3 regions of the Devosia sp. 919 genome follow, and region 1 is predicted to be linked to each of the others. Evidence: predicted binding sites of a transcription regulator. Region 1 holds the regulator's gene; each other region holds the start of a gene.

Region 1 (7,295 bases):
GGGCGCCGATTGCATCCTCATTATCCTCGCCGCTGTCGGTGACGACGTCGCGCGCTACCTGCTCGATTCCGCCCGCGAATGGGGCATGGATGCCCTGGTCGAGGTGCATGACCAGCTCGAGCTCGACCGGGCGCTGGCGCTCGATGCCGAGTTCATTGGCATCAACAACCGCAATCTGCGCACCTTCGAAACCCGGCTCGATACCTCGGTCAACCTCGCGGGCGGCGTTCCAGCCGGCAAGGTGCTGGTCAGCGAAAGCGGCATCAACGGCCATGAACACCTGCAGCATCTCGACCGCACAGCCGGCATCGGCACCTTCCTTGTCGGCGAATCGCTGATGCGCCAGGCCGATGTGGTCGCCGCCACCCGCGCCCTCCTGCAGGGTGTGCGCCAGGCCGCCCATCCATGAGCGAGCCGCAGCTGACCCATCTCAACGAGCGCGGGGAGGCCCGGATCGTTGATATCGGCGACAAGGCAGTCACCCGCCGCCGCGCCCTCGCCCAGGCGGTGATCAGCGGTCGGCCCGAAACCATTGCCGCCATCATGGGTGGCGCCCTCAAGAAGGGCGACGCCCTGGCCGTCGCGCGCGTCGCGGGCATCATGGCAGCCAAAAAGACCGCCGAGCTCATCCCTCTTTGCCACCCCATCCCGCTCACCAAGGTCAGCGTCGAGCTGGAGGCGCGCGAGCCCGGCGCCATCACCATTCTTGCGACTGCCGAAACCACCGGCCAGACCGGGGTGGAAATGGAAGCCCTCGTGGCGGCTTCCACCGCCGCCCTTACGCTTTACGACATGGCCAAGGGCATCGACCGCGAGATGGTTATCTCCGCGATCTGTCTGCTCGAAAAATCGGGCGGCAAGTCCGGCGATTTCCAGCGCGCGCCATGAGCCTGCTCCCGGTTGAAGACGCCCTCGCGGCCATTTTCGCCCGCGTGCCCCCCGCCCGCACCGAGTCGGTGCCGCTGGAAGCTGCCGCCGGCCGGGTGTTGACCGAGCCCCTGCTCGCCCGTCATGACCAGCCGCCTTTCCCCGCCAGCGCCATGGATGGCTATGCCGTGCGCGCCGCCGATATCGTGCCAGGCGCGAGCCTTGAAGTCGTGGGCACCGCACAGGCCGGCGCCGGCTTTGGCGCGGATATCGCCCCGGGCACCTGCGTGCGCATCTTCACCGGCGCGCCCGTGCCCCCCGGCGCGGATGCCGTGATCATGCAGGAGGAAGCGACCCGCACCGGCGATCGCGTCAGCTTTGCCGCCCAGCCTCCCGTGGGGCGCAGCATTCGCCCGCTTGGCCACGACTTCCGGCAGGGACAGGAGCTGATTCCGAGAGGCTCTCGCCTCACCCCCATGCAACTGGCCGTCGCAGCCGCCGCCAATTGCCCGACGCTGCCCGTTGCCGTGCAGCCGCGCATCGCGCTCCTTGCCACCGGGGACGAACTGGTGCTGCCCGGCACCGCTCTCGGACCGGGCCAGATCGTTGCCTCCAACAGCTTCGGCTTGCGGCCGCTCCTTGCGCCTTACGCCGCAGAGATCCGCGACTACGGGATCGCTCCCGACAACCGGGCGGCGCTTGCCGAGCGCCTTGCCGGCATCTTTGCCGAAGCGCCCGACTTCGTCATCACCACGGGCGGCGCGAGTGTTGGCGACCATGATATCGTGCAGGAAATCCTGCTGAGTCTCGGCGTGCAGCTTGATTTCTGGCGCATCAATATGCGCCCGGGCAAGCCACTGATGTTCGGCACTCTGGGCAAAACCCTGGTGTTTGGCCTGCCTGGCAATCCGGTTTCGGCCATGGTGACCGCCGCCGTCTTCATCAAGCCGGCGCTGCGGCGCTGGCTCGGCGTCGCCGAACCCGCCCCCTGGCACCTGCCGCTCCTTGCGCCCACGCCGCCCAATACCGCCCGGCGCCACTTCATGCGTGCCCAAAGCGTGCATTCAAGCCGAGGTGCGGGCGTGCTCCCCATCAGCGAAACCGATAGCGGTCATACCTCCTCGCTGGCCCGCGCCGATATGCTGCTGGTGCAGCCTGAATACGATCCCGGCCAGCCGGCTGGCGCTCTCGTTCCAGCCATTCCGCTGGACGGGTTCTAGGCAGAGCCAAAGAATTTTCGCCTCCACCCATGAGCGTTATTGCAGAACATAACTGGAACACCTATGCTCGTTCAGTCTTTGTTCCGATTCTGCGATTGAAGGGCTCCGATGCTGACGCGAAAGCAACATGAACTGCTGATGTTCATCCATGAGCGGATGAAGGAAAGCGGCATTCCCCCTTCGTTTGACGAAATGAAGGACGCGTTGGATCTGGCCTCCAAGTCGGGCATTCACCGCCTGATCACGGCGCTTGAGGAGCGCGGCTTCATCCGCCGCCTCCCCAATCGCGCGCGGGCGCTGGAAGTGCTCAAACTCCCCGATTCGATGAACCCCGCGCTCGGCGGCCGCAAGGCCCGCTTCGAGCCCAGCGTCATCGAAGGCAATCTGGGCCGTGTTGCCGCTCCGCCGCCGCGCTCGGGCTGGAGCGATGATTATGTGCGCCCCGTGGCCGTGCCGGTCATGGGTCGGATCGCCGCCGGTACGCCCATCGAGGCCATCCAGAGCCACTCCCACACCATCTCGGTGCCACCCGAAATGCTTGGCCCGGGCGAGCACTATGCGCTGGAAGTGCGCGGCGATTCGATGATCGATGCGGGCATTTTCGATGGCGACACCGTGCTGATCCGTCGCCAGGATGTTGCCGGGACCGGCGAGATCATCGTTGCCCTGGTGGATGACGAGGAAGCCACCCTCAAGCGGCTGCGTCGCAAGGGCAACACCATCGCGCTTGAAGCGGCCAATCCCGCCTACGAAACCCGCATCTTCCCGCCCGACCGCGTCAAGGTTCAGGGCCGCCTGGTGGGCCTGCTGCGTAAATATTGACGCCCAGGGTCGAAAAACTCTGTCCTGTCCTGCTGCGAGTGGTGGCGCAAGAACGCCAGTGCTTGGCGTTCAGGCATCCTTTGGCTGGCTTTCAGCTGGTGAAAGGAACACGGGAAGGCCCCGAGCCGATTGAAATCGGTGCCCTGCGTGAACTCGCAGAGGAGTCTGGCCTGCAGGCAGAAGTTTCGCGCACCCTGCCTTCCAGTAGTGCCATTGCAGATAAACAGCTTTGGCACTTTGTTGTGGTGATCGCCTTGGCTCCCCTGGCCGAACACTGGCGCCACTTCACCCATGATGATGGCGGTCATTGGTTCGAGTTCTTCTGGTGGCCACTCGAGCGCCAACCGGGCCCCGAATGGCACCCCATGTTCCAGCGGGCCCTCGCCCACATCGCTCGCCACGCCTAAAGCCGGAATCGGCCAAGAAACAATCTCTTCGACGGAACTCGATTGCCGCCCTAGGGTCCTCATCAGCCGCACCAGACCAGCGCCTGTGTGCCCCCTCCTTCACCCTCCCCCTTGAGGGGAGGACCGGGGTGGGGGTTTAGTCCCCTCCTCCGCGAGTGACGTTAGACCCAGCTGGCCACCTCCAGCGCGCAATCCGCTCAAGCCCCATACCCCCCGACAATAACTTATCCCCGCCCGCGCCGATCACCCGCATAGTCTCCTCATCCGCGCACCCAAGCGAGATCATGACGAGTGGTTGGTGCGCGGAGGCTGGGGGATCGTGGGTCGCCGCGATCCGGCCGGTGTCCGCAAGAGCCGTGGACCTCTATCGTCCGGTGGTCTTGGGTGAAGAATCGCGATGGCAGCTGCACTGGCCATCGGAACCCTGATGTGGCGCAGGCAGCGGTGCCCGCCAGGGTTTAGTTCGACATCCGCGGAATCTGGCATGCGCCGCAGGAGGGCGCGGGCGTCGGCACCCAGTCGCTGTTGGCGGGGCGGAGCTTCCGTTTTGCGCAACGTTTTTTGAGGCAATGCCTCGCCAACGCCGCTCCCAACCGGAGGCCTCGCGCCGACCGGAGTTTCGCCGTGCCTTGGAAACAGAAATCCCCGCCGAAGCGGGGATTTCGAAGTCGTTGGGCCTTATGCCCTAGTGGTTGTCGCGCGGCACGCCATAGGTCTGGGCAATGCGCTGGTAAGCCACTGCTGGCTTGAGTACGGCGCCATTGCCGAGCTGGTCGACCAGCCCGCGCTGGATCTCCTGCCAGGGCGTCTGGTGCGCGGGGTACTTGTAGCCGCCCGCTTCCGCCAGTTCCTGCCGGCGCGTCGCGATCTCGGCGTCCGAAATCAGGATATCGGCGGTGCCATTGTTGAGGTCGATCCGCACCCGGTCACCCGTGCGCAGGATGGCAAGGTTGCCGCCCGCTGCCGCTTCGGGCGAGGCGTTGAGGATCGAGGGCGAGCCCGACGTGCCGGATTGGCGCCCGTCGCCAATACAGGCCAGCGCGTGGATACCCTTCTTGATGAGGTAGGCAGGGGGCCGCATATTGACGACTTCGGCCGCCCCCGGGTAGCCGATCGGGCCCGCGCCGCGCATGAACAGCAGCGTGTGCTCGTCGATATCGAGCGAGGGATCATCGATCCGGTGATGATAGTCCTCCGGACCATCGAACACCACGGCCTTGCCCTCGAACATGCCGGGATGCTCGGGATTGGCAAGGTAGCGCTCGCGGAACTCGGGCGAGATCACGCTGGTCTTCATGATCGCGTTATCGAAGAGATTGCCGCGCAGCACCAGGAACCCGGCTTCTTCCTTGAGCGGCTGCTCGAAGGGGCGGATCACCTTCTCGTCCTGGATGGGGGTGTTGCGGCAGTTCTCGCCGATGGTCTTGCCGTTGACGGTGGGTGCATTCTCACGGATCAGCCCCTGCTTCATCAGCTCGTTGACCACCGCCGGCACGCCGCCCGCATGGTAGTAATCCTCGCCGAGATATTCGCCGGCCGGCTGCAGGTTCACCAGCAGCGGCACCTTGTGCCCATAGGTCTGGAAGTCCTGCAGGTCGAGCTCGACACCGATATGCTTGGCGATCGCCTGGATGTGGATCGGGGCGTTGGTCGACCCGCCAATCGCGGAATTGACCACGATGGTGTTGATGAAATTGTCCTTGGTCATGATGTCGGAGGGCTTGAGGTCCTCATGCACCATGTCGACGATGCGCTTGCCCGTGCGATAGGCCATTTCCTGGCGATCGCGATAAGGCGCGGGAATTGCCGCCGAACCCGGCAGCTGCATGCCCAGCGACTCAGCCAGCGAGTTCATCGTGGTTGCCGTGCCCATCGTGTTGCAGAAGCCGGTGGACGGCGCCGAAGACGCCACCAGCTCGATGAACTGCGCATAATCGATCTCGCCGGCCGCCATCATCTGGCGCGCCTTCCACACAATGGTGCCCGAGCCGGTGCGCTCGCCCTTGTGCCAGCCATTGAGCATCGGCCCGACCGAGAGCGCAATCGCCGGGATGTTGACCGTGGCCGCACCCATCAGCATGGCCGGGGTGGTCTTGTCGCAGCCAATGGTCAGCACCACGCCATCGAGCGGATAGCCATAAAGCACTTCCACGAGCCCAAGATAGGCCAGGTTCCGGTCGAGGCCGGCGGTGGGGCGCTTGCCGGTTTCCTGGATCGGATGCACGGGAAATTCGATGGCAATGCCACCGGCTTCCCGGATGCCTTCGCGCACGCGCTCGGCCAGCACGATATGGTGGCGGTTGCAGGGGCTGAGGTCCGAGCCAGTCTGGGCGATGCCGATGATGGGCTTGTTGCCCTGCAATTCCTCGCGCGATACGCCGAAATTCATGTAGCGCTCAAGATAAAGCGCGGTCATGTCCGGGTTCTCGGGATTGTCGAACCAGGCGCGCGAGCGCAGCTTCTTGGGCGCGCTGCCCTGCCCATTGGGGGAAGAGAAGCTGTTGTCTGCCGTCATTACCTTATTCCTCAATAGTTCCGCCGAGGCGAATACAGGCTGCTGTTTGCTACAGTTCTAGCATGTTAGTTGCAGGAGTGAACGCCAATCCTGTTGGATTTCGTCGCCCCTTGCGCTCGCAGGGCAACCGGGCGGCGTCGAATCGGCTAGGCGCAGGCCAGCGCAGCGACTAGGTTTGCCCGAAAGTGCGGGGCGGACTGCAAGAGGGGCAAGCATGAGTGAATTTGTTGATTGGGTCGGGGTTGATTGGGGCACCTCCAACCTGCGGGCTTGGGGCCTGAGTGCCGATGGCACGGTGATCGTTTCGCGCAAATCCGACCAAGGCATGGGCAAGCTGACGCGCGACCAGTATCCGGGCGTCCTCGAAACCTTGCTCGATGGTCTAGTCGGCAGCAACGGTGGCGCGCTCGACGTATTGATCTGCGGCATGGCCGGCGCGCGCCAGGGCTGGTTCGAAGCGCCTTATTTGGAAGCACCAACCGATTTGCGCGGCCTGCTTGACGGCGCAGTGCGCCCGCCCATGCCCAACAATCACCTGGCCCCGGCAATTCTGCCCGGTGTGTGCCAGAAGGCCGGCGGCGACAATGTGATGCGCGGCGAGGAAACCCAGCTACTGGGCCTCGCGACCCTGCGCCCCAATGCCCATGGCGTGGTATGCATGCCCGGCACCCATTCCAAATGGGTCAGCATGAATGGCACCCGCATTGAGCATTTCTCCACCGCAATGACGGGCGAGCTCTTCGATCTGCTGCGCCATCATTCGGTGCTGCGCTATTCGCTGACTGAAGACAGCAATGGGCCCGAGCGCGCCGAAGGCTTTGCCGCGGGTGCAGAGGTCGGCCTCGAGCGGCCCGAACAGCTCACCAGCGAGCTCTTTGCGGTCCGCGCCAGTTCGCTCCTGTCCGGCCGTCAGCCCGGTTGGTGCACCGGCTATCTTTCGGGCCTCCTGATCGGCACCGAAATTGGCAGCCGCCGTGCGCTGATCGGCGAACAAACCGTTCCCTTGATCGGCGCCCCCGCGCTCTGCGCCCTTTATGCCGAGGTGCTCGGCATGATCGGGGCACAAGGCGAAGCCGTGGATGGAACCGAAGTGGTGCTCGCCGGCCTTAAAGCTGCACGTGCCTTTATCGTCTGATTGGAGACCCCATGACCCACCGCCACCTGATCGCGATTCTGCGCGGCATTACCCCGCCCGAAACGCTTGATGTGTGCCACGCCCTTGTTGCGGCCGGCATTACCATGATCGAAGTGCCGCTCAATTCCCCCGATGCCCTGGCCAGCATTGCGCTGGCGGCCGAGGCGCTCGGGGATGACGTGATGGTGGGCGCGGGCACCGTTCTGAACAAAAAGCAGGTTTGGGCCGTCGCCGATGCCGGCGGCACCTTTATTGTATCCCCGGATACCAACCGGTCGGTTATAGAAGAAACGGTGCGCATTCAGCTGGGCTCCTATCCCGGCGTGTTC
Region 2 (7,295 bases), 990 kb from region 1:
TTGCGGCCAAGGCGCAGAACCTGGTTGAACTCGAAGAGATCCTGCGCGCCTATGATGGCTGCGGGCTCAAGCTCCGTGCCACCCAGCTGGTGTTTGCCGATGGCAATCCCCAAGCTCAGATCATGGTGATCGGGGAAGCCCCCGGCGCCGAAGAGGACCGGCAGGGGCGCCCCTTTGTGGGTCGCGCCGGCCAGTTGCTCGACAAGATGCTCGGCGCCATCGGGCTCGATCGCACCAAGGTTTATATCGCCAATACCGTGCCATGGCGTCCGCCCGGCAACCGGGTGCCCACGCCCGAGGAGCTGGCCCTATGCCTGCCCTTCCTTCAACGGCAGGTGGAGCTGGTGGCGCCCCGTCTTGTGCTCACCGTCGGCGGCCCGGCCATGCAGACGGTGTTCTCCACCAGTACGGGCATCATCAAGATGCGCGGCAAATGGAGCCCGGTGAGCATCGGCAACCATCAAACCGAGGCCATCGCCACGCTTCACCCCGCCTATTTGCTGCGCAACCCTGCGGCAAAGCAGCAGGCCTGGCGCGACCTGCTTAGCCTCAAGGCCAAAATGGACCAATTGGGCATCGGCTGACATTGGAGCTTGGGCTGGGGGATTTTGCCCCCTTAATGTCACCGTTGCGTGATCCAACCACACTCAGCCGAATCAACTCCGTTCCCCCGAAAGCGTCATGGCCTCCGTTGTAAAGATTTACGCCCTCTTCCTTGGCTCTGCCCTGCTGATGTTCGGGGGTGGCCTGCAGGGTCTCTTGCTCTCGGTTCGGGGCGCAGAAGAAGGCTTCTCCCTGCTCTCGCTCGGCCTGATCGGTACCGGCTGGTCGGTAGGCTTTGTTTCGGGCTCGCTCGTCGTCCCGCTCATTGTGCGCAATGTCGGTCATATCCGCGCGTTTTCCGTGATGGCCGCGATTGGCACGGTCACGATCCTCCTTAACCTGCTGATGGTCAACGACATCAGCTGGATTGTCTTGCGCGCGCTATCGGGCTTCTGCTTTGCCGGCGCCGCGATGATCGTTGAAAGCTGGCTCAATGAGGTGACCGATAACCGCAGCCGCGGCACGACCTTTTCGATCTATGTCACGGTCAATATGTGCTCGTCGGTGCTTGGCCAGTTCGCCATGTCCATGACCGGCACCGCCGGCTATGTGCCCTTCGTGCTGGGCGCGATCAGCTTTATTTGCGCAGTGCTGCCGACCGCCCTCACCTCGACGCCCCAGCCGCGTCCCCTGTCTTCGGCCCGGCTCGACCTGCGCCTCCTTTACCGCACCTCCCCCATTGCTGGGATTGCCGCATTCTGCTGCGGCATGGCCAATGGCACTTTTGGCACCCTGGCGCCGGTCTACGGCTATGCCCAGGGGCTCGATGCGGGCGGCATCGCTTTTCTTTTTGCCCTTGCCGCCATTCTGGGAGCCTCCGCGCAAATTCCCTTTGGCCGTCTTTCCGACCGGATCGATCGGCGCCTGGTGATGATCGGGCTGTCCACCTTTGCCGCCCTCGTGGCCCTGACCCTGGTGCTGCTCAACCCGGCCGCCGGTTGGCCGATGTATGTGCTGTTCGCCGCTTATGGCTTTGCCGCCAATCCGCTTTATGCGGTGGCGGTGGCCCATGCCAATGACTTCGCCAAGGAAGGCGAGTTCGCCAAGATCGCTGGCGGCATGCTGCTGACCCTGGGTGTTGGCCTCGCCATCGGCCCCGCCGTCGCTTCCATGATCATGGGTGCATTCCAGCCGGTTGGCCTTTTTGTCGTCACGGGTATCTTCCACGCCATCCTGGCCGTCGCGGCCATCCTGCGCATGCGCATCCGCAACGCGCCCGATGCAGCCACGCGCACCCCGTTCCAGCCCATGGCCTCGGACGAGCAGGTGACGCCAGAAACGGTGGCGCTTGATCCTCGGGCCGATATCGAGGAAACCGAACTCGACGAACAGCAGGCTGCAGCGGAGCAAAGCGATGTTTATCACGGCAAGATTTGACGACCGCGAGTTCCGGCCCCTGTCCATCGCCGTGCTCGCCGTATCGGACACCCGCACGCTCGAGACCGACACCTCCGGCGCCCTGCTTGTTTCCATGCTGGAAGCCGATGGTCATCGTTGCGCTGGCCGCAGCGTGGTGCCTGACGATGTGCAGGCGATCCGGGCGGCCGTTCAGGCCTGGGTTGCGGACCCGCAAGTGGACGTGGTGCTGACCACGGGCGGCACCGGCTTTTCCGGCCGCGATGTCACCCCCGAAGCCATCGAGCCGCTGTTCAATAAGCGCATGGACGGCTTTTCGGTCCTGTTCCACCAATACTCGGCCACCAAGATCGGCACGTCCTCGATTCAGTCGCGCGCCACGGCTGGGCTGATCGGGGAAACCTTTGTGTTCTGCCTGCCGGGCTCCCGCGGCGCCTGCCGGGATGCCTGGGAAGGCATTTTGCGCGACCAGCTCGATTATCGGCACAAACCCTGCAACTTCGTGGAAGTGATGCCACGCCTCGCCGAGCGCTGAAACGCAAAACGGCGGCCCAAAGGCCGCCGTTCTGAAGTGTTATCGAACTTGAGATGCCTTAGTGCCCGTGCACCATGCCCGGCGTGCCGCCCTTGGGCTTGCGCACAAAGAATGCGGCCACGATCGCGAACAGCGAGATAATCGCCCCCACGAAGAACGCCGAGCGGATGCCGCCCGCCGCTGCCGCCAATGGCTCGGTACCACCGGCCAGCAGATTGGCCGACTGCAGGGTCATCAGCGCCACAAACAACGCCGTGCCCGCTGCCCCGGCCACCTGCTGCACCGTGCCGATCACGGCGCTGCCATGCGAATACAGCTTGGGCTGGAGCGAACCGAGGCTCGCCGAAAACAGGGGCGTAAACATCAGCGACAAACCGACGCTGAAGGCCAGATGGGCCGCCAGCAGCCAGCCAAAGGGCGTGCTTTCCGTAACCATGGTCAGGCTCCACAAGACGAGGCTCACAATGGTCGCGCCGGGCACGAGCAGCACGGTGGGACCATGTTTGTCATAGAGCCGACCTACCACTGGCGCGCAGAGCCCCATAACGAGGCCGCCCGGCAGCAGCATCAAGCCGGTCTGCAGCGTCGAGAGCCCCAGCACGTTCTGCAGATAGATCGGCAGCAGGATCAACATACCGAACATCGCCATCATCATCACCGCCATCAGCACCACCGAGATGCTGAAGGTCGGCGTTTGCAGGGTGCGCAGATCAAGCAGGGCACGGTCGCGCTTCTGTAGGGAAAGCTGGCGCAGCACGAAGAGCCCGATCACCACGACGCCAAGCACCAGCGGCGCCCAGGCCGGCACGGGACCGGGATGGCTCGCAGCTTCCCCCAGCCCGCTCAGCCCATAAACCAGGCTGCCAAAACCCACCACCGACATACCGACCGAAATCACATCGATCGGCACGGATTTGGGCGTCGAAACATTGCGGATGCGCGCAAATCCCAGCGCGAGGCTCCCCAGCGCAATCGGCAAAACGAGGATAAACATCCAGCGCCAATCCAACTGCGACAGGATCAGGCCCGAAATGGTCGGGCCGATCGCTGGCGCCACCGAGATCACGGTCGAGATATTGCCCATGGTCTTGCCCCGCGTTGCGGGCGGCACGAGGTTCATCACCGTCGTCATCAGCAGCGGCATCATGATCGCCGTGCCGATGGCCTGCACCACCCGACCCGCAATCAGCAGTTCAATGCCAGGAGCGGTGGCGCAGATCAGGGTGCCGAGCGAAAACGTGCTCATGGCGGCGACAAACACCGGCCGCGTATGAAAGCGCTGCAGCAAGAAGCCGGTGATGGGAATCACCACCGCCATGGTCAGCAGAAACGCCGTGGTCAGCCACTGGCCGGCGCTTGCGGTGATCCCCAGATCGGTCATCAGGTGCGGCAGCGCCACGCCCATGATGGTTTCGTTCAGGATCACCACAAAGGCCGAAACCAGCAGCAGGTTGATCACCAGCCGATTGCGCGCGCCCAGGCCCGGCTCGGCTGCGGCGGCGGATGGGGGCACAGCATCTAAAACAGAAGCATCGCTGGACATGGTGTGCCTTTCGCAGAATTGAATTTGTTCGGTCCCGGGCAGCTGGAACACAGCCGTGACGATCGGGCCAACCCGATTTCGACATCGCCGAAGCGAGTGGGGTTCAGCGCCCTTGGCCGGGTCGGGTGGTTTAGTGGGTGCAAGCGCGCCCGTCCACCCGCCAGAACGCAGGGCAGTCTTGCATCCGCCGTTCCCCACGCCCATTTGATGAGTCTAGGCAGCTCAGCTGTTCACCCTTGTTCTTGTTTTGTTCTCGTGCGTGCGCTATGTGAATCCCACGCTGCGTGCCGTCGCGATTCGACCGGCAAGCGCAAGGAGATCGCCTCATGGCCCTTTATCAAGCGCCGTCCTTTGAAGCCCTGGAAAAGCTCAGCCGCAGCCGCGACGCCGATCTGGCGCGGCGCGAACTGGTCGATCCCAGCCGCAATCGCGGCCGGGGCGCGCAATCCAACCGCAGCGGCCGCTTCGAGCGCCAGGCACGGGAAAGCTTTGATGACGGCTGGAACAGCGTCGAAACGCTGCCCCAGTTCGAAACGGTCGAGCATATCGAGCGCGCCAAGACCATCATCACCAGCAATGACAGCCCCGATATCGGCTTTGATCGCTCCATCAATGCTTATCGCGGCTGCGAGCATGGCTGCTCCTATTGCTTTGCCCGTCCCAGCCACGCATTCCTCGGCCATTCCGCCGGCATCGAGTTCGAGCGCGACATCTATGTCAAAACCAATGCGGTGGAAGCGCTGCGCGCCGAACTCGGCGCCAAGAATTATCGCGTCAAGCCGGTCGCAATGGGCACCAATACCGACCCCTACCAGCCGGCCGAGCGCAAGCATAAGCTGACGCGCGGCATCCTCGAAGTGATGCTGGAAACCCGCCACCCCGTTACCATCACCACCAAGTCGGCCCTCCTGATCCGCGACCTCGATCTCCTGACCGAGTTGGCCAAGCTCCGGCTGGTCAAAGTCGGGATCTCTATGACCTCGATGGACCACAAGCTCAGCCGCAAGATGGAGCCGCGTGCCTCCTCCCCGGCCCGGCGCCTCGAAGCCATTCGGCTTCTGTCGGAAGCGGGCGTGCCGGTCTCCGTACTCGCCTCCCCGATGATCCCGGCGATCAACGACATGGAGCTCGAGCGCATTCTGGATGCCGCCGCCGCCCAAGGTGCCAAGGGAGCCGCCATGATCCTGCTGCGCCTGCCCGGCGAAGTGCGCGACATCTTCCGGGAATGGCTGCTGCGTCATTTCCCCGACCGGGTGCGCCATGTGCTCTCGCTCGTGCGCGATACCCGCAATGGCAAGGATTACGACTCGCGCTGGGGCACCCGCATGACCGGTGAAGGCCCTTATGCGACCCTCCTGACCCAGCGCTTTGAAAAAGCGCGCGAGCGCTATGGGCTCGACGCCAAGCTTCCGGGCCTGCGCAGCGACCTTTTCGTCGCCCCCAAGCTCGAAGACCGGCAGATGAGCCTCTTCTGATTTGTGATCCCGGCGCGACCTGGCGCCGGGTTGACGGCACCGGCCCTCGCCGCAATGCTGCGGCATGCTGATCGAATCACCCATCCAGCTTGAGCCCGATTACTCCCACGAGCTTGCCGCGCAGGCCCGTGGGGCGCGCGTGGTCGCGGGCGTCGATGAAGCTGGCCGCGGCCCTCTTGCGGGCCCCGTGGTCGTTGCCGCGGTGATCCTTGATCCCACCTGCATTCCACTTGGCCTCAACGATTCCAAAAAGCTGACCGAAGAGGTGCGCGAGGCGCTGTTCGCCCAGATCGTGGGCACCGCCCGGGTTTCGGTGGTGATCGCGCCCCCCTCCATCATTGCCACCCGCAATATTCGCGGCGCGACGCTCTGGGCCATGACCCAGGCCGTACACGGCCTTTGCGTTACGCCGGACCGTGTCCTTGTGGATGGGCGCGATGTGCCCATGGGGCTGCCCTGCGAAGGCCTGGCGCTGGTGGGCGGCGACGGGCGCAGCGTTTCCATCGCTGCTGCTTCCATTGTTGCGAAAGTCACGCGCGACCGGATGTGCCGGATCATGGATTGCGATGCACCCCATTTCGGCTTTTCCAGCCACAAGGGCTATTCCACGCCCCAGCATATGCGCGCCTTAAAAGACCATGGTCCGTGCCGCCATCACCGCGCGGATTTTGCCCCTGTTGCCGAAGCGCGCGAGCGGCTGGCGCTGGCGGCTGTCCCGGTCCTGCTCGCCTCTTAACTCCACGCTAACCCATTGCACACGCTCCCTTAACCCTGAGGCGCTACAACAGGAGCGTTAGTGTTGCGTTAGGGTTAAGTGTATGTTGCGTACCGCGCGTCGGGCCGAACCGGCCTTTGCGGAGGAGCCAAGGCGTCTCCCCATCGACACCATTCTTGTGGGCGATTGTATCGACCACATGAACAGCCTGCCCGCTGGCTCGGTGGACCTGGTGTTTGCCGATCCACCCTATAATCTGCAGCTGGAATCGGGCCTGACCCGTCCCGATCAAAGCCGCGTCGATGCGGTGGACGATGATTGGGACAAGTTCGACAGCTTTGCCCATTACGACCGTTTCACCCGCGCCTGGCTGGCGGCGGCGCGCCGCGTGCTCAAGCCCGATGGCGCCCTGTGGGTCATCGGCTCCTACCACAACATTTTCCGCGTTGGCGCGGCGCTCCAGGATCTCGACTTCTGGATGCTCAACGACGTGATCTGGCGCAAGGCCAATCCGATGCCCAATTTCCGGGGTACAAGGTTCACCAATGCCCATGAAACGCTGATCTGGGCGGCCAAGAACCAGAAAAGCCGCGTCACCTTCAATTATGAAGCGCTCAAGCTCGCCAACGACGACACGCAGATGCGCTCCGATTGGCTGTTTCCGCTGTGCACCGGCAATGAGCGCCTCAAGGGCGAGGACGACGGCAAGGTGCATCCCACGCAAAAGCCCGAAGCCCTCCTGTTCCGCATTCTCAATGCCACCACCAAGCCCGGCGACATCGTGCTTGACCCATTCTTCGGCACTGGCACGACGGGGGCTGTCGCGCGCAAGCTCGGGCGCCATTTCATCGGCATCGAGCGCGAGCAGATCTATGTGGATGCCGCGCGCAACCGCATCGCGACCATCCGGCCGGGTGTCTTTGAAGCCCTGCAATCGGTCACGCCCAAGCGCAAGGAAACCCGCATTCCCTTTGGCTCGCTGGTCGAGCAGGGAATGATTGAACCGGGCACGCAACTTTTCGACTTAACCAAACGTTACTTCGCCATGGTTCGTGCAGACGGCTCGCT
Region 3 (7,295 bases), 510 kb from region 1:
GGACATGAGCGCCCATAACAAGGCCGCTGCGTCAGCGCAACTGCCGCGTCTCGCAGCCGGGCTGCCGTCTGCTCAAATGCGCTTGAGCACTTGTTCAGAAGGCGTTCATCGCGGTGAACGGCAATCCTGCTTTGCCCTATTGCTGGGCGAATCTTTGCAGCTGATTGTCAAGCGAGCAGGCTCGCCTGAACAGCAATACACCCGCATCTCACAGAGAAGCGGGTGTTCGGTCTATGTCAAACCTGAGGCTTGGGCAGTAATGCTTAAAGCGTGCTGGCATGATCGCGGGCAACACGGGTGATATCGGTACGCGAAATACCCAGATCGTTCAGCTGACGATTGTCGAGAGCGGTAAGCTCACGGACGGTCTGCTGGTAAGCGGCCCACTTCTTGAAAGTCTTGCGGATGTCCATTCGATTTCTCCTTGCGTCTACGCCGATATATCTAGGCCATTGCGCACGACACTTGCAGTGGGTCATTGGTCAAACGAGCCATGCACGCCAAGCGCGGCTTTAACCACCGCCGTTCATTTCCGGTTAAAGCTCCGGTCAGAAATAAGGCCGCGGGATGGAGATCCCACGGCCGGTGCTTATTTCTGCGCTTGGCGTGTTCAGCGGTCGAACAGCCCGCGCGTCATTTTGTTGAACTCCGGCCCGCAAAGCCCCAGCGGATCAGGCTCTCGCCGGCAGGGGAGGTTGATTTCCCGGCGGTCCTGCTTGATCTCGACGGGGCGCTTGATGCACCAGACGGCACGCACGAACATGGCCCGTGCTCCTGTTCCAAATCGCGACAAACCCAAGCATGCCGAGCTTCGCTGCCACCTTCCACTGCTCATCGGGCAGGCGCGACATGCGCCCCCCGCATAGCTGGCTACTCCGCCGCCCGCCGCGCCGTGGCCGGCCGCCGCTCCATCACCTGCTTGAGGAATGTACCGGTATGCGAACGCGGGCTCGCCGCCACCTCTTCGGGCGTGCCTTGCGCCACGATCTCGCCGCCGCCATCGCCCCCTTCGGGGCCTAAGTCGATCACCCAGTCGGCCGTCTTGATAACTTCGAGATTGTGCTCGATGACCACCACCGTATTGCCGGTATCCACCAGCTCATGCAGCACATCGAGCAGCTTGGCGACATCATGGAAATGCAGCCCCGTCGTCGGCTCGTCCAGCATATACAGCGTTCGCCCGGTTGCCCGCTTGGACAGCTCCTTGGAGAGCTTGACGCGCTGCGCCTCGCCCCCTGACAGCGTCGTTGCCGGTTGCCCGACCTTCACATAGCCCAGCCCCACCCGCTGCAGCGTCGTGAACTTGTCGCGGATTGTCGGCACCGCGGAAAAGAACTCCACCGCCTCGTCGATGGTCATGTCGAGCACATCCGAAATGGACTTGCCCTTGAACTGCACCTCAAGCGTTTCGCGGTTGTAGCGCTTGCCCTTGCACACATCGCAAGTGACATAAACATCGGGCAGGAAGTGCATCTCGATCTTGAGCACCCCGTCGCCCTCGCACTTCTCGCAGCGCCCGCCCTTGACGTTGAACGAGAACCGCCCCGGCCCATAGCCGCGCGTCTTGGCTTCCGGCAGGCCGGCAAACCATTCGCGTAACGGCGTGAACGCGCCGGTATAGGTCGCCGGATTGGAGCGCGGCGTGCGCCCGATGGGGGACTGGTCGATGTCGATGACCTTGTCGAGATGCTCGAGCCCGGTTAGGGATTTGTGCGGCGCCGGCATCACCCGTGCCCCGTTGAGGCGCCGCGCGATAGCGGTATACATGGTGTCGATCATCAGGGTCGACTTGCCGCCGCCCGACACCCCGGTAATGGCCACGAACATGCCGAGCGGCACATCCACATCCACATCCTTGAGGTTGTTGCCCGTGGCGCCGCGCACCGACAGATACTTGCCGGTCTTGCCCTCGCGGCGCTCGGCCGGAATGGCAATGCCCATGCGGCCCGACAGATATTTGCCGGTGAGGCTGTCCTCATGCGCCAGGATCTGGTCGGGCGTGCCTTCGGCCACGATATGGCCGCCATGCACCCCGGCACCCGGCCCGATATCGACCACATAGTCGGCCGTCAGGATTGCATCCTCGTCATGCTCCACCACGATCACGGTATTGCCGAGGTCGCGCAGCCGCCGCAGCGTATCGAGCAGGCGCGCATTGTCGCGCTGGTGCAGCCCGATCGAGGGCTCGTCGAGCACATACAGCACGCCCGTCAGCCCCGAGCCGATCTGGCTCGCGAGGCGAATGCGCTGCGATTCCCCGCCCGACAGCGTCCCCGAATTGCGCGACATGCTGAGGTAATCGAGCCCCACATCGATCAGGAAGGTCAGCCGGTCCCGGATTTCCTTGAGAATGCGCTCGCCGATCTGCTTCTGGCTCGGCGTCAGCTGCGCCATCAGCCCGGCAAACCACTCGTCCGAGGCGCGGATCGACATTTCGGTGACCTGCCCGATATGGAGCCCCGCAATCTTGACCGCCAGCGTTTCGGGCTTGAGCCGATACCCGTTGCAGGCCACGCATGGCGCCTGCGACATGTATTTTTCGATCTCCTCGCGCATCCCCGCGCTTTCGGTTTCCTTGTAGCGTCGCTCGAGGTTGCCGATCACCCCTTCAAAGGGCTTGGTGGTCTTGTATTGCCGCAAGCCGTCGTCATAAACGAACTCGATTGCCGTACGTCCGGTGCCATAGAGCACCGCCTGCCGCACCTCGTCGGGCAGGTCGGCCCAGGCGGTCCCGGTCGAGGCGCCGAAATGCTTGACCACCGCGCTCAGCGTTTGCAGGTAATAGGGCGCCGAGGTCTTGGCCCAGGGCAGCACCGCCCCGTCGCGCAGGCTGAGGCTTGAATCGGGCACGACCTGGCCCGGATCGATCTTCTGCTCGGTCCCCAGCCCGTCGCAAACCGGGCAGGCGCCGAACGGGTTGTTGAACGAAAACAGCCGCGGCTCGATCTCGGCAATGGTGAAACCGGAAACCGGGCAGGCAAACTTTTCCGAAAAGGTGATCTGGCGCGGCTTGCCGTTCTCGTCGGTTTCGTCGGCCAGTTCCACCAACGCGATGCCGTCGGCGAGCTTGAGCGCCGTTTCAAAGCTTTCCGCCAAGCGCCCGCTGAGGTCGGGGCCCACGACCACCCGGTCGATCACCGCCTCGATATCGTGCTTGAACTTCTTGTCGAGGGTAGGGGCATCCTCGAGCTCGAAATATTCGCCGTCGATCTTGACGCGCTGGAAGCCCTTGCGCCCCAGCTCCGCCAGTTCCTTCTTGAACTCGCCCTTGCGCCCACGCGCAATCGGCGCCAGCAGATAAAGCCGCGTGCCCTCGGGCAGCTCCAGCACCCGGTCCACCATTTGCGACACGGTCTGGGACTCGATCGGCAGCCCCGTGGCGGGCGAATAAGGAATGCCTACGCGAGCAAACAGCAGGCGCAGGTAATCGTAGATTTCCGTGACCGTGCCCACCGTCGAGCGCGGATTGCGCGAGGTGGTTTTCTGTTCGATGGAAATTGCGGGGGACAGCCCCTCGATATGCTCCACATCGGGCTTTTGCATCATTTCGAGAAACTGCCGCGCATAAGCGGACAGCGACTCTACATAGCGCCGCTGCCCTTCGGCATAGATGGTGTCAAAGGCCAGCGACGATTTGCCAGAGCCGGACAGGCCCGTCATCACGATCAGGCTGTCGCGCGGCAGCCGGACATCGATGCCCTTGAGATTGTGTTCGCGCGCGCCGCGCACCACGATTTCACGATTAAGGCTGGGATTGGGCATCACGATCCATGTTCATAAAGGCTGCGCCAGACAGGTGTCGGCATATAACGGCCGGACGGTCGGCGGGAACTCACAAATAGGGGCGCGCCACCGGGCAGGCAAGGCAAAGGGCCGGCATGGCGGCCTTGCACCCGCTGTCAACGCGCCCAACAAAGCCCCGGGGTCAAGCGCTCACCACTTTGGAGCCACTCCATCCCGCAGGCCTGCTGACACAGCGTGTCAGTAGCATCCCCATCGCGTACCTCTCGGGCGGCCCCTTCCGCCATCCTTGACTCGCCCCGCACTGAGAACATAAGATGAACGAAGTTAAAGGGCAATCCCCATCTACTGGGGTCCAGCGGTCAGGCGCAGCCGGCACAAACCGGTTCAAAACGCCAAAAAAGGCTGAGCGGCCGCGGTTTTGGGCGTTAAGTAGAACCCAAGCGGGCCGCAGGCCAAGCAAAGCGAAACGGAGCATGTCATGGCAGGCAGCGTCAACAAGGTCATTCTGGTAGGCAATCTGGGCAACGACCCCGAAGTGCGCAATCTTCCCAGCGGCGGCAAGGTGGTCAATCTGTCCATCGCCACCTCGGAAAACTGGAAAGACAAGAACACCGGCGAGCGGCGCGAAAAGACCGAATGGCACCGGGTGGTGATCTTTTCGGAAGGTCTGGCGCGTGTAGCCGAAAGTTACCTCAAAAAGGGCTCCAAGGTTTACATCGAAGGCCAGCTTCAAACCCGCAAATGGCAGGACCAAAGCGGCCAGGACAAATACTCCACCGAGATTGTGCTGCAGGGCTTCAACTCTAACCTTACGCTGCTCGACGGCCGCGGCGAGGGTGAAGGGGCAGGGGGCGGCGAGCCCGGCGGCTTCCGCGGCGCCCGCCAGTCCGACAATGGGGGCGGTGGCGGCGGCCGCCGTCCATCCCCGAGCGCCCCGGCCTTTGAGTCCGGCGGCATGGACGACGACATCCCGTTCTGAGGCCCGACGCCTCCATAAAAACCAGGAAAGTGGGTCGCTTCGGCGGCCCTTTTTTTTTGCCGTAAAGCCTTTCCGGCTTCAAAGGCATGAAGCGACAGCGGCGGCCCCGGCCCCGGGAAAAAGCCCCTTTATTGACTTTGCTCAATTTGCGGCACCCGCGACGGGCTAGTTTCACGGTGAAATGAGGCGTGCATGCCCGCACCATCCAAGAGTCGCCCAGACTTTGGCGCGGTGGCACCGAGCTGCCGATCTCCGTTTGCACGCAAGAGCCCTGACCGGAAGGAACCACCATGTTGACGTCCAAGGCATCTGCAGCTCTGCTCGTGACCGTCCTTGCGGGCTCGCTAACCCTGTCCCCGCTGGTGGTGGGGCAGGACAATGCCACCCCCGCCACCACGCAAGCCGCGCCTGAGGAGCCTGGTGGAGCGCGCCGCGCCATCCGCTGGGCGCAAGCCCATTTGCAGGAGATGGATGCCGCCATCACCGTTCTGGAGCAAAACACCGAACAACTCGCGGGCGACGCGCGCACCAAGGCCGAAGCGGAACTCGACAAGCTGCGCGCCGTGCGGGAGGAGTATCAGCGCTCCCTCGAGGAGGCGCTGGCCACCACGGACGCCAGGACCCGCGAGGAAACCGAGCGGCTGGGCAGCGCGCTCGCCACCCATTGGGACGACTTCGAGACCGATCTGGCCGCCTATTATGACGCCGCCAAGGCTGATCACGAACTTCGCCGCGCCGTATTCATCGCGCGGGCCGAGGCGCAGGAAGCCGCCTTCAGGCAGGAAATCGAGGACCTCGACCACTCGGTCGCCAATGCGGCTGCAGGCGCCAAGACCGGGCTCGACGCGCGCAAGGCAGCGCTGGAAGCCCGGCTGCAGGAAAGTCGCGAACAACTCGACCGGCTGGGCGCCGCGACCGACGCTTCCTGGCAGCAATTCGTCGATGGCCTGCACAATGCCCGCACGGCATTCCAGGCCGAGTTTGAGAAACACCAGTAAGCCATTGATCTATTTACAGGCCCTGCAGGCCCGTCGCGGTCGGCAGAACGGGAGATCGGCAGATGTGCACCGGCGCCAACTACACCACCAAAGACCATTATTTCGGCCGCAATCTCGATCTGGAGTTCTCCTATAACGAGACCGTCACAGTTACGCCGCGCAACTTCCCCTTCGAGTTCCGCAGAATGCCCAGGCTCGACACGCACCACGCCATCATCGGCATGGCGACCATCTCGGATGGCTATCCGCTGTACTACGACGCGACCAACGAGAAGGGGCTCAGCATGGCGGGGCTCAATTTCCCCGGTAATGCCGATTACAAGCCCGAAGCCCCCGGCCAGACCAATATCACGCCCTTCGAGTTCATCCCCTGGATCCTGGGCAAGTTCGAAACGGTGGACCAGGTCAAGGCCGAGCTGCGCGCGTTCAACCTCGTGGACATTTCGTTCAGCGAGGCCTTCCCGCTCTCGCCGCTGCACTGGATCATCTCGGACCGCAACAAGTCCATCACTGTGGAGTCGGTGCGCGACGGCTTGAAGGTCTACGACAACCCTATCGGCGTGCTCACCAATAACCCGACCTTTGACATCCAGTCCTTCAACCTCAACAACTTCATGCACCTGTCGCGCAATCCGCCCGAGCCGCATTTCTCGGACCAGCTCAGCTTCGACGTCTACAGCCGCGGCATGGGCGCGATCGGATTGCCCGGCGATCTGTCCTCGTCCTCCCGCTTCGTCAAGGCCGCCTTCACCAAGCTGAACGCGATTTCCGGGGACTCCGAGTCGGAATCGATCAGCCAGTTCTTCAAGATCTTGGAGTCGGTGGCCCAGCAGCGCGGCTGCGTGGACGTCGGCAACGGCAAATACGAGATCACCATCTACTCGTCGTGCTGCAACACCGACAAGGGCATCTATTACTACACGACCTACGAGAACAGCCAGGTCACCGGGGTCGACATGCGCAAGGAGGACCTCGACGGCTCCGCGCTTGCCGCCTATCCGCTGATCAAGGGCCAGCAGATCCAGATGCAGAACTGAGGTCTCGGCTGCCGGCCGGCGCCCAGAACTCCCGGGCGAATGGGGGCAACTTGTCGAGGCACTCGGCAAAGCTCGATTGATCCATGCTGCGCCACAGCACCGTCGCCACATCCTCGATGGCGCTCGGGGGCGAGATATTGTGGTTGGGCCGCAACTCCCGTACCTCCCGGCGCCATGCCGCGCGGTCCAGCACCGCCACCGGTTCCGCTTGCGGGTCCCAGTCCATCACAAACAAGGCCCGCAGCATTGGCGGCAGGATCTGCACGAACACGATCCCTTCCTCGAGCGTCAACCGTCGCCGGAACGCCAGCAACACCCCCTGCAGCATAGTATAGGCCTGATGCCGCGTCGTCAGACCCGCTTGCTCGGCAATTGCCGCCAGCAACGCATCGAACTCAGCCGAAGCCCGCCGGTATTCGTTTGGCACCGTCATCCGCATCCTCCTCTCAGCCGGTCACCAATCTGCCACCACTTGGCCGCGCGCGCACGCTGGCGGCGCCAATTCGCGCCCTCCTGACAAGACTTGTCCCGCGCGGC

What was found. Region 1 encodes LexA, which represses DNA repair genes until DNA is damaged. Its sites were predicted from a motif close to TGTTCNNNNTGTGTTCNG; they were not measured.
Region 2: HRQ64_RS06115 (PA0069 family radical SAM protein) is a predicted target of LexA. The motif match lies at 4,275-4,292, and genes of this name have one in related genera.
Region 3: ssb (single-stranded DNA-binding protein) is a predicted target of LexA. The motif match lies at 4,048-4,065, and genes of this name have one in related genera.

The regions. Positions count from the first base shown of each region.
Region 1 is NZ_JABAOL010000001.1:2,267,901-2,275,195, reverse strand. Features, by position in the region: gene trpC (indole-3-glycerol phosphate synthase TrpC) at 1-409, shown strand, start outside; gene moaC (cyclic pyranopterin monophosphate synthase MoaC) at 406-888, shown strand; gene glp (gephyrin-like molybdotransferase Glp) at 885-2,087, shown strand; gene lexA (transcriptional repressor LexA) at 2,196-2,909, shown strand; gene HRQ64_RS11155 (NUDIX domain-containing protein) at 2,951-3,316, shown strand; gene HRQ64_RS11150 (IlvD/Edd family dehydratase) at 4,002-5,831, opposite strand; gene HRQ64_RS11145 (2-dehydro-3-deoxygalactonokinase) at 6,046-6,966, shown strand; gene HRQ64_RS11140 (2-dehydro-3-deoxy-6-phosphogalactonate aldolase) at 6,978-7,295, shown strand, end outside.
Region 2 is NZ_JABAOL010000001.1:1,275,008-1,282,302, reverse strand. Features, by position in the region: gene HRQ64_RS06135 (uracil-DNA glycosylase) at 1-584, shown strand, start outside; gene HRQ64_RS06130 (MFS transporter) at 682-1,980, shown strand; gene moaB (molybdenum cofactor biosynthesis protein B) at 1,958-2,494, shown strand; gene HRQ64_RS06120 (MDR family MFS transporter) at 2,553-4,037, opposite strand; gene HRQ64_RS06115 (PA0069 family radical SAM protein) at 4,364-5,512, shown strand; gene HRQ64_RS06110 (ribonuclease HII) at 5,577-6,248, shown strand; gene HRQ64_RS06105 (site-specific DNA-methyltransferase) at 6,331-7,295, shown strand, end outside.
Region 3 is NZ_JABAOL010000001.1:1,761,280-1,768,574, forward strand. Features, by position in the region: gene trmFO (methylenetetrahydrofolate--tRNA-(uracil(54)-C(5))-methyltransferase (FADH(2)-oxidizing) TrmFO) at 1-6, opposite strand, end outside; gene HRQ64_RS08490 (DUF1127 domain-containing protein) at 264-413, opposite strand; gene HRQ64_RS08495 (hypothetical protein) at 611-763, opposite strand; gene uvrA (excinuclease ABC subunit UvrA) at 871-3,762, opposite strand; gene ssb (single-stranded DNA-binding protein) at 4,223-4,723, shown strand; gene HRQ64_RS08510 (hypothetical protein) at 5,014-5,721, shown strand; gene bsh (choloylglycine hydrolase) at 5,784-6,758, shown strand; gene HRQ64_RS08520 (DUF2267 domain-containing protein) at 6,727-7,191, opposite strand.